DNA from 3 places in the Exiguobacterium sp. ZWU0009 genome. Region 1 is predicted to be linked to each of the others. Evidence: a T-box and tRNA genes for the amino acid it is inferred to sense, from the RefSeq annotation. Region 1 holds a T-box; the other regions hold tRNA genes.

Region 1 (3,934 bases):
TCGAATCAGCGATGGCGGAAGTCGTCATCAGTCGGGTACCGTCAGTCGAAGTCGTTCGGATGGTCAACTCAGGGACAGAAGCGACGATGGCTGCCCTTCGTCTCGCACGCGGCTATACAGGTCGGACGAAAATCCTCAAGTTCGAAGGCTGTTACCATGGTCACGGTGACTCGCTCTTGATCAAAGCGGGTTCAGGTGTCGCGACACTCGGACTACCAGATTCACCAGGAGTTCCTGCGCAAATCGCGAGCATGACGCTGACGGTTCCGTACAACGATTTGGACGCTGTCCGGATCGCGTTTGAAAAACACGGCGACGATATCGCTGGTGTCATCGTCGAACCGGCTGCTGGGAACATGGGCTTCGTACCACCAGAGCCAGGATTCCTCGAAGGCTTACGGGAGATCACGGCGGAAAACGGTGCCTTATTGATCTTTGACGAAGTCATGACCGGTTTCCGAGTTGGATTCCACTGTGCACAAGGGCACTTCGGTGTTACACCAGACATCACGTGTCTCGGTAAAGTCATCGGCGGCGGAATGCCAGTCGGTGCTTACGGCGGACGTCGGGACATCATGGAACAGATCGCACCACAAGGTCCAATCTATCAAGCAGGTACGTTATCCGGGAACCCACTCGCGATGGCAGCGGGTCTAGCAACATTGACACAATTGAAACCAGAACACTATGCAGAGTTCGACCGGAAAGCGAGCCGTTTGTCAGAAGGCTACCTGAACGCTGCATCGAAATACAACATTCCGCTGACGACGAACCGTGCAGGCGCGATGTTCGGTGTCTTCTTCACGGATGAACGTGTTACGAACTTCGAAAAAGCGAAAACGTCGAACCTTGAGATGTTCCGTTCGTATTATCAAAAGATGGCGGCGCGTGGTGTCTTCTTACCACCGTCACAATTCGAAGGTCTCTTCCTGTCGATCGCCCATACGGACGAAGACATCGAGCAGACGATCGAAGCCGTCGAATTGACATTCCAAGAACTCCAAGTTGAATTTGGTCGTTAAGCAGTTCTTGACGATTACTTGAACTCTCGGCTAAAATGAGTAAAGAAGAAAATGGCAACAGCGATGACGGGAAGAGTAGTCCTGTATTCGTACCGGTGTAGAGAACACATCCTTGGCTGAAAGATGTGACGGGCGAACAGGAGGAAGGTCACCCCACGAGCTGATATCGTGAGTCTTACGAGCGATATCCGTCCTCCACACGTTACGTGGCTCGAGGGCATCCGATTTTGGATGAACTAAGGTGGTACCGCGGAAAAAAGCAACGGCTTTCTTTCGTCCTTAGCATAGGACGAGAGAAGCCGTTTTTATTATGGACAAAAAGGGAGCGATCAGGATGCAGGAATTATCAATGCCAACGAAGTATGATCCACAGGCAACGGAAGAAAAATGGTACGACTTTTGGGTGAAAGGTGACTATTTCAAAGCCGATCAGGATCCAGAAAAAGAGCCGTACACGATCGTCATTCCACCACCGAACGTCACAGGTAAATTGCACCTTGGTCACGCGTGGGACACGACGTTACAAGACATGCTAACACGGATGAAGCGGATGCAAGGGTTTGACGTCCTTTACTTACCGGGAATGGACCATGCCGGTATCGCAACACAAGCAAAAGTCGAACAAAAACTGCGGGCAGAAGGACAATCACGTCTTGAAATGGGGCGCGAGAAATTCCTCGAGCAATCATGGGCATGGAAAGAAGAGTACGCATCAACGATTCGTGCACAATGGGCAAAACTCGGTCTTGGACTCGATTACTCACGTGAGCGTTTCACGCTTGACGAAGGATTGTCGGAAGCGGTTCAAGAAGTCTTCGTGAAACTTTACGAAAAAGGCTTGATCTACCGCGGCGAATACATCGTTAACTGGGATCCAGCGACGAAAACAGCGATCTCGGATATCGAAGTCATCTACAAGGATATCGAAGGTGCGTTCTATCACTTCAGCTATCCACTAACGGACGGTTCAGGTCACGTTGAACTAGCGACGACACGTCCGGAGACGATGCTCGGTGATACAGCGATTGCCGTGAACCCGAAGGATGAGCGTTATGCTCACCTCGTCGGAAAAACGATCACGTTACCAATCGTTGGTCGCGAGATTCCGATCGTTGCCGATGACTATGTCGATATGGAGTTCGGTACAGGTGTCGTTAAGATTACACCAGCCCACGACCCGAACGACTTTGAAGTCGGTAACCGTCACGAGTTACCACGTGTCCTCGTCATGAACGAAGATGGAACGATGAACGAGAACGCCGGTAAATACGAAGGCATGGATCGTTTCGAATGCCGGAAACAAATCGTTGAAGATTTAAAAGCAGCAGGTGTTCTGATCAAAATCGAGCCACATTTACACTCTGTCGGTCATTCGGAACGTTCAGATGCGATCGTTGAGCCGTATCTTTCACTCCAATGGTTCGTCAAGATGGAACCACTTGCGCAAAAAGCACTCGAGGAGCAACAAGGACCAGACAAGGTCAATTTCGTTCCACAACGCTTTGAAAACACGTACGTGCGCTGGATGGAAAACATCCGTGACTGGTGTGTCAGCCGTCAACTCTGGTGGGGACACCGGATTCCAGCTTGGTACCATAAAGAAACAGGAGAAGTTTATGTTGGTAAGGAAGCACCAGCCGATATCGAGAACTGGGAGCAAGACAACGATGTTCTCGATACATGGTTCTCGTCAGCGCTTTGGCCGTTCTCAACAATGGGCTGGCCGAACACGGACGCAGCGGATTATCAAAAATACTTCCCTACGTCGACACTCGTTACGGGTTATGACATCATCGCTTTCTGGGTATCACGGATGATCTTCCAATCGTACGAATTCACAGGACAACGTCCATTCCAAGACGTCTTGATCCACGGATTGATTCGTGATTCGGAAGGACGCAAGATGTCGAAATCCCTCGGGAACGGAATCGACCCGATGGATGTCATTGAGAAGTATGGTGCCGATTCACTTCGTTGGTTCCTAACGACAGGATCGACGCCAGGGAACGACCTCCGCTTCTACTGGGAAAAAATCGAAGCAACATGGAACTTCTCGAACAAACTGTGGAACGCAAGCCGTTTTGCCTTGATGAACATGGATGGTCTAACGTTTGATCAGATCGATTTGACAGGCGAGAAGTCACTCGCAGATAAGTGGATTCTGACACGCTTACAGACGACGATCGACGATGTGACACGTCTGTCGGATAAATATGAGTTTGGTGAAGCAGGACGCATTCTCTATCACTTCATCTGGGAAGACTTCTGTAACTGGTACATCGAGATGGCGAAATTACCGCTCAACGGGGAAGATGAAGCAGCGAAGCAGACGACGCGTTCGGTTCTTGCCTATACGCTCGACCGGATCATGCGTCTGATGCATCCATTCATGCCGTTCATCACGGAAGAGATCTGGCAACACTTACCGCATGAAGGCGAGACGATCACACGTGCTGCATGGCCAACACGCGAGGCATCACTCGACTTCCCGGAAGCTGTTCCAGCATTCGAAGCAGTTCAGAACGTCATCCGTTCGGTTCGTAACATCCGCGCGGAAGTGAACGCACCGATGTCGAAACAGATCCAACTGTTTATCTCGACGAATGACGCACGTGTTCAAGACGACTTGTCGTCAAACAGCTCGTACTTGCAAAAGTTCACGAACGCGTCTGAACTCCGGATCGAAGAACAGATGCCGGCGCCAGAAAAAGCGATGAGTGCGATCGTAACGGGAGCAGAATTGTTCATCCCACTCGCGGACTTGATCAACATCGAGGAAGAAATCGCGCGCTTGAATAAAGAACTCGTCAAGTATACGAAAGAAGTCGAACGGGTCGAGAAAAAACTCAACAACCCTGGCTTCGTCGGCAAAGCACCAGCACATGTCATTGATGAAGAAAAAGCGAAGGCAC
Region 2 (3,934 bases), 1.5 Mb from region 1:
GCAATATCTTCTAGACGAATCGGTTCTGCAGGTTCAGACGCCTGATCTGTAGCTGCTCCACCTGTTGTACTTGGTGGTCCTTGTGTTGCACCTTGTGGTGGACTGCCAGCAGATGAACCACCTGTTTGATCGCTACTAGCTGAACTAGTCGCACCTGCAACGGGTGTCAATTGTAGATTTTTTAGTTTATCTAGATTTTCTAGTTTTTCCTCAACGCGAATCGGTATTTTTGAATCGTTTTCTGATAGCTGACCAGATGGGAACGAGACATACTTTCCGTTGATTTGTTCCTTGATACTTGAGAGCGAGAGTCCTGCTTCTGTTGCTTTCTGATTATCGACGGTGATTTGAACGAGATCATCTTTGTAGCCACCAACGGAAACGCTATTGATTCCTGGAATCTTATTAAGTTCAGGTTCGATATCGTCCTTGAGGATTTTTTCGATGTCTTTACCATCCTTACTAAAGAAAGAGATATTATAGATTGGGAACGATCCAAAGGACAGACGATTTAATTTCGTTGTTGCTTCCTCTGGTAGATTCGCATCTTGGATTGCAGCATCAATCTGTTGTTCGACTTTATCCATATCAGTATCGAACGGGAATTCGATGTTTAAGATACCGATGCTTTCATAAGAAGAGCTTGTCAGCTTAGTAGCTCCTTCGATTCCTTTCAAAGCAGTTTCAAGCTTCGAGACGACTTGTTTATCGACATCGTCGGGCGAAGCACCAGGATATACTGCTTCAACAGAGATTTGAGGAAATTCGATTTCTGGGAACTGATCGACTTTTAATTTCGAGAAAGAATAGACGCCTCCTAAAACTAAAAGAATGGCGATGATGAAAACAGCCACCGAATTCTTTAAACTGAATCGGGTTAAAAAGTTCATATGAACACTCCTTTCGTTTATATGTGCTTATTTACATAGTAGAGGACACTCATAGAACCCGCAACTTTAAAACTGTTTTATTCAAAAAGATCTTTTTGAAAAAAGATAATTTTTTTTGTTAAAAAGGCTTTACACCTTTCGATATGCTGCTATAATAAAAATATACCCAGTAACAACACAGCATGATTCTGTAGCTCAGCTGGGAGAGCGCTACCTTGACAGGGTAGAGGTCGCTGGTTCGAGCCCAGTCAGAATCATACCGAAATCGTTCCTTTTCGAAGGAACGATTTTTTTTGCATTAAAAAAACTATTCCCGAAATCAATCAGGAATAGTTGGAAGGTAGAGATATTATTTTATTGGATTTCGAGATGAAGATCGCCACGCTTCGTCCAGCCTGCGACAGTCGTCAATCGATAGAAGACGAGTGTCAAGACGCCAGGTAAAACGACACCAGTCAAGAAGAAGATAAGGAACGCCTGAGGACCTTGGTTGACGAAGATATTGAGTGGCGCAATCATCGAATTTAAACCGAGTCCAGCGAGTTCATATGGTACTTTCAAAGAGAGAAGAAGCGTCGCTACAGGAGCTGAAATCATCGCTGCGAGAAACGGTGCAACGACAAGACGTGGATTTTTAACGATATTCGGGAATTGTACTTTAGGTGTGACAAAGAAAGAAGCAATCAAACCACCGGGATCCGTCTGACGATATGCCATCAATGTGAAGCCAACGAATTGAGCGGAACAGCCAATGAGTGCGGCGGCACTTGCTACAGGATCAAGCTGCAAAGCGATAGCGAGTGCAGCGGATGAAGCGGGAGACATCAATAAGACACTAAAGATGAGTGCAATGACAAGAGATGTAGCAATAGGAGACGATTCGACTGAAGCGGTGATCATAGCGCTGAATTTTGTAAGGAGTGGTGTCGTTACGGCAGCAGCACCGATACCAGTGATACCACCGGCAAGCACAGCACTCATTGGGATGACCATCATGTCAAATTTCGTTTTTCCAGTCATGCGTTTTCCGACATATACAGCGACCGCAGCTGCGAGTAATGCACTGATTGGCTGACCGGGGGCAAGAACGAGTCCAGAAGCAGTCGATTGAAGCGCAGCACCACCAATCGTCGCTGCGATCATCGCGCTGAACAGGACAAGTGTGTTTCCTCCGAGCTGAAAGGCGATACCGGCACCGAGTGCAGGAGCAAGCAGTACTTTTGCGACGCCGCCAATCGTCAGTAGCATTTGGATATGTAAAAAATTGCCGAGCGTCTCAATCAGGAGTCCGACACCGAGTGTTACAAGAACGGCATTCGCCATTCCAGCTGATACTTTTACCATTCGATCCATCGCATATTCTTTCAACGTTGTCATCCTCTCTCTATCTATCTCTATTTTTTGCCATGAAAAAAGCCTATCCATTTTTGGGATAGGCGCCACTCATTCTGTGCGGGCGCCTCATTCGATGCATCGAAAGGAGGGCCCAAAAATCATTTCCGTTTCATCATCGGAAAAGTTTTCAGTCCCTCATGCATAGAATAATCAGTCGTCCGGCTTGGTTAAATGGCTGTTGCGTCGGAATCATTCAATCGTGCCCCTCTCTGTGAATTTTTCTAAGCCTAACATGCTTCTGATCAATAATCAATATTTTCTGACAATTTATTTTTTCTCTAAATCTAATAGGAATTTACGCTATCATCGGGAAATCCTAATGTACTAACAATGGAGGCGTTTACATGAAAGTAATGATTTTTACAGATATTCACGGGAATGCTTCAGCATTGCGTGCCGTGTTGTCCTACCTCGATCAGCCTTCAGACATCGATGCTGTATATTGTCTCGGTGATCTCGTCGGTATCGGACCTGAACATAATGAGGTCATCAATTTGTTAAGGCAGCGGCCTGATATTCAGACGATTTCTGGAAACCATGATGAATGCGTCCTTGCTTTGATTCATGGGGATGTTTATCCCGCTAGTTACCAACATGCGAAAGAGCACCATCAATGGATTGCAGATTCATTGACGCAGGAGAATCAGAGTTATTTGGAGCGTTTACCGCGTGTATTGAATGTCACCCATCAGGAACAAACGATGTATCTGACACATTATGCCTATGCCGATCAGACGAAAAAAATCGGTGAGGAACCCTTAAAGCCAGCAGTGGATGGAACGAAAGAAAACTTACCCGTCCTTTTTTCCGGAAATGAGGCGCGAATCATTGGCTTTGGTCACCACCATCCAGCACAACAAGTTGAGACGGATCAAACGCTGTACATCAACCCTGGAGCGATCGGGTGTCAGGAAACAGCTCTTGCCCCAGTAGCAATCCTCACTTTAGAAAAAGGACAAGTTCGTTCGGAAATCCTGACGATTCCTTACGATGACCGCCCATTTCTAAATGTACTCAATACAACAGAAATGCCGGAACGTGAATTGATGCGACGTCTCTTCTTCGGAAATAGATCATGAAAAAAACCTTCATGAATAGATCATGAAGGAAGTCGATCATGCAGACAGTTTCGTCATGATTGAGATGAGGCAGACGATAATCAGTAACAGGATACCGATATTTCGTTTCAACGAGTGGCGTGACCAGTAGAAGAATAGTGCAAGTACAGGGGCCACGAAAAAGGCAAGAACAAGACTGATCAGTGTTGCAAGAAATAAAACAAATATCCAGAGCTTGCTCGTTGTCCGGTAAACCTGCCACATGTCGTAAAGCGACATAAGTGTATAAGCGAGTAATACAAAGATGATTCCGGTCGATAAACTCAAAACGATCATCACTCCATTCCTTTTTTAGTATAAGGGAAGGAGCAAAGATGACTATATGTCTTGCAGGAAAAAACGTGACGAATCGATGAACGTATAGACTGACCTAGCACTATGAGACACATATAAAACACCTTGATTAGGCTGCCAGTACACCGTATCTTTTCGGTGTCAGGTAGCCTAATTTTTCTTGGATTCGTTCTTCGTTATAGTAGTTTAAGTAATTAATAACGCGTTCAGTGACCTCATGGTCTCTTAGCGAGTTAA
Region 3 (3,934 bases), 1.5 Mb from region 1:
CCTCTTGCATCGGTGATCACGACAGTAAAGGATGAGTTCGCTTCCATCATACTGACATGACGCATCGTCGTTTGGTCGTAGGAATCGACCAGGACATCACGATGGGTATTCCCTCGGTTCAGCAAACCATCCACCACTTCCTGCGTTCGTATTTGAGACAACTGATAATATAAAGTCCCGAACAATACACTGCCACAAATTAAAAATGCCGCAAGAACGATTCCTCCGACCGAGTATGAAATACGACGCATGACGTTTCCCTCCTTATCTCTCCATTTTAGTATAGCGAAAAAAAACATAATCAATGCCGATAAACGAAACTGTCACTTCATCTGCACACGATTTGCACATACGCTGGGTATAGTAAAGAAGACTAATGACTTCAGGAGGGTTTTAATATGAAAAAATCATTGACGTTAACTGTACTTGCTCTTAGTTCTGCGCTTTGGCTCGGTGCATGTGGATCCGCCAATAACGATGGAAGTAATAGTGACTCACACGACATGTCACATGGAGATATGATGCATTCGAGTGGCGGAAAGGTACCGTCTGGTTTAAAGAAAGCTAGTGATCCGACTTATCCGAGAGGCAGTAATGTCACTTTGACGACGAATCATATGGACGGAATGAACGGAGCAAAAGCAACGATTGCCGGTGCTTATGATACTGTCGTCTATGCAATCAGTTATAAACCGACTACTGGTGGAAAGATGGTGAAAAATCACAAATGGGTCATTCAGGAAGAACTTGATCCAGTTCCAACTAAGCCACTGCAAGTTGGTGATGAAACGACTGTCAAGGCAGATCATATGAAAGGTATGGATGGAGCTAAAGCGACGATTGATGAAGTAAAAGAAACGACTGTCTACATGGTGAACTATGAACCAACGGACGGTGGAGAGATGGTGAAAAATCATAAATGGGTCACCGAGGATGAGATAAAGAAATAATAAAAAAGCCCGCTTTTCCTATAAAGGAGAAGCGGGCTTTCGGTATGATTCTGACTGGGCTCGAACCAGCGACCTCTACCCTGTCAAGGTAGCGCTCTCCCAGCTGAGCTACAGAATCATGTTTGCAGTACGTAATGTACTTGCTAGGACATGTATTAATATATCAAGAAACTAAAAGGCTGACAAGTCTTTTTCCGAAAAAAAAATAAAAAAATTAAAATGGAGGAATTGCCCCCCGCTTCCTCCATTTTGAATGACTTACAGGAAGGTTGATACTCGATCGATCGGTAAACGGAGTGCTGGACGTTTTTTTGCATCTTCGACCGCTTTACCGACAGCAATTAACATGACCGGTACATACCGTGACTCGGTAATAAACGTTTCCGTAAAACGTTGATGATCAAATCCACCCATTGCGAGTGTTGATAATCCACGCGCTTCTGCCGCAAGCATCAATTGCATCGCAGCAAGACTCGCATTCGACATTGCCGCGTCGCGACCATACGCTTCACTTTGATAAGCGCCTTCTACTTGTTCTTTGATCGAATCGAACAATTCTTCTGTCATACCACCCGCTTCTACTGCCGGACCATAAACCGGATTGTAGTTTCGATTGGCTTGAACATCCCCTAGAATCGCAATGATTGCTGAAGCCGAAGTGATGGCTGGCTGATTGTATGCAATTGGTGCAAGCTGTTGCTTCGCTTCTTTTGAATGGAAGACCGTGAAATGCCAGTGTTGTAGATTCCAAGCACTCGGCGCCGCTGTCGTCCATTCTAATAGTTCTTCCACTTCCTGTTTTGAAAGTTTGAACGTTTCGTCGTAATGACGAACGGAACGTCTTTCTGTTAAGACACGCATTGTATCCAGTGTTGCATGTGTCATGTACAAATCCCCCTTATTATTATCAGATTACTTAGATATCGTAGCATGTCTCTTTTTCATTGTCCTTTACCAATACTCCAAATAAATCATCTGTTATAAAACAATGTTGACATTAAACCTCTGTACTAATACAATGAAAACAAGAAAAAAGACATTGCGTTTATTTTGAAGGAGGAAAAACACATGGAACAACCCCTTTACCAAGAAGCGTCTGCTGAGTTTTATCGTGAACTTCCCGTTAAGACATGCGTTCATTGTGGGAAAGAAATGGACGAGCAATGTGAATCCTATCAATCAGAATGTGTTGAATGTGCTGTAACAGAACACTAATAACATGTAAAACAATCACTTAACTAGTGGTTGTTTTTTTGTTTTTATATACTCTATTTCTAATTAAGTTGATATTTTTAGAAAAATCGATCTCCCGTCATCTTTTTGTCATCTATTTGTTATAAAAGAAACAATTAAAATGTTACATTATCTGTATATGATATTTTTGACACAAGGAGCGACAGACAACGATGGATCCATTTACCTCAAGCCACGCTAGCGAACTCGGTCCACGACCGCGGACAAAAAAAAGAAAGTTCTTCCCTCGATTTTTCTTACTTCTTATACTCGTTTTTCTTGGAGTCGGAGGGTATATTGCTTATCGATACGTCTTCACACCTGAACAACAGTCAATCACTACCGGTAAGTCCATTACCAAAGTTCCTGTCGTCAACATGGAGAAAGCACGCGTCGAAAAATGGAATGGTGTGACAAAAAAAGTCGCTTATTTAACCTTTGAAGACGGACCATCCGCATTAACATCAGAGTTACTTCGAACATTAGATCACCTTCATACTCGCGCTACTTTCTTTTATCTCGGATCACAGGTAGATGTTTTTCCAAAAGAAGTTAAAGCTGCTGCGAAAGCCGGACATTACATCGGCTTACACGGTGAAACACACGATTACGATACATTGTACAAAAAAGGACAGTACGTCTCAGAAATGAAAAGTGTTCAGAAAAAAATTTATGATTTAACAAAACTGACACCACATTTGACACGACCACCTTACGGATCTGATCCTGGCATTACGAAAAAGATGGCATCTGCCATCCACGCTGCAGACTTCCGAGTATGGGACTGGTCGATCGATTCAATGGACTGGTATTACAAAGATAGTGCAAAAGAAGTTGCTAATACGGTCATTCGGCGAGCAGAGCGTCCATTTGAAATCATTCTCTTGCATGAACAACCACAAGCTATCAAGGCCCTTCCGGCTATTGTTGCCGGACTTCAGAAAAAGGGCTATCAGTTCGCGATTTATGATGAAGATTTCCATATTCCGTACAACTTCGTGCAATACTCGAATTTATAAGGAGTTACTATCTAGATGAAAAAATCATTCGTAGCAGTACTGTTCCTGTCGAGCTTCGGACTCGCTGCCTGCTCCAACGATTCACCAGCCTCTCTTCGTGAACAGCTAGAGCAACAAGTCAAAGGTGAAGAAAAGGCATTCATGCTAGCTGATCAACGTGCTCGTAAGGACGAAATTTCAGTTAATACGTACCAAGCCGTTCTTGATGCAGGTGCTGAAGAAATCAAACGCTCTCAAAATGAACGGGAGGAACTAGAAGCCTTAAATGACGAACGGCTTTCTTTATTGAAACAAGAAGAAACGTTACGTAAGGAAACGTACGCTGAACTTGATCTTGAAGAATTGAAGGATGCTGTAAACAAACTTGATGGTAAAGCAAAAACGGAAGGAACTGCCTTAGTGGCAATCATCAAGGAACGCCAGCAGACGTTTCAAACGTTCTCTAAAACGTATCGACAAGCGATGGACGCTGAAAAGAAAGTGCTTTCACGCTTGACTAAAAAACCGGATTTCGTTAAGATTGATGAGTCAACAGCGGATTTAAATCGTTTAACACGGAAAGCTACCGCGTCATTAAAGAAGTGGAACACGCTGACCGTTCAGTACAACCAAACGAAAACCCGGCTGTATCGTTTGCTCGACACATCAACTCAATAAATCACACAGGTTGCAACCAAACCCTGTCCAAAAAACCTGGACAAGGCCCCGTTGCAACCTTTTTTGTGTGGTTTT

The links. A T-box is a leader RNA that pairs with one kind of tRNA and senses whether it is charged. The one in region 1 lies ahead of L985_RS12030 (valine--tRNA ligase), so its partner is inferred to be a tRNA-Val.
Region 2: it encodes a tRNA-Val, which carries the amino acid that the T-box ahead of L985_RS12030 (valine--tRNA ligase) is inferred to sense. The anticodon was not compared.
Region 3: it encodes a tRNA-Val, which carries the amino acid that the T-box ahead of L985_RS12030 (valine--tRNA ligase) is inferred to sense. The anticodon was not compared.

Annotation. Positions count from the first base shown of each region.
Region 1 covers NZ_CP018057.1:2,285,999-2,289,932, reverse strand. Annotated here, with positions in the region: gene hemL (glutamate-1-semialdehyde 2,1-aminomutase) at 1-1,022, shown strand, start outside; T-box leader at 1,077-1,306, shown strand; gene L985_RS12030 (valine--tRNA ligase) at 1,357-3,934, shown strand, end outside.
Region 2 covers NZ_CP018057.1:578,284-582,217, forward strand. Annotated here, with positions in the region: gene L985_RS02975 (efflux RND transporter permease subunit) at 1-890, opposite strand, end outside; tRNA gene L985_RS02980 (tRNA-Val) at 1,075-1,147, shown strand; gene L985_RS02985 (PTS sugar transporter subunit IIC) at 1,245-2,267, opposite strand; gene L985_RS02990 (metallophosphoesterase family protein) at 2,630-3,364, shown strand; gene L985_RS02995 (hypothetical protein) at 3,401-3,679, opposite strand; partial or broken gene L985_RS03000 (IS3 family transposase) at 3,807-3,934, opposite strand, start outside.
Region 3 covers NZ_CP018057.1:566,416-570,349, reverse strand. Annotated here, with positions in the region: gene L985_RS02945 (sensor histidine kinase) at 1-251, opposite strand, end outside; gene L985_RS02940 (YdhK family protein) at 399-950, shown strand; tRNA gene L985_RS02935 (tRNA-Val) at 996-1,068, opposite strand; gene L985_RS02930 (nitroreductase family protein) at 1,209-1,835, opposite strand; gene yhfH (protein YhfH) at 2,019-2,165, shown strand; gene L985_RS02920 (polysaccharide deacetylase family protein) at 2,561-3,202, shown strand; gene L985_RS02915 (YkyA family protein) at 3,218-3,859, shown strand.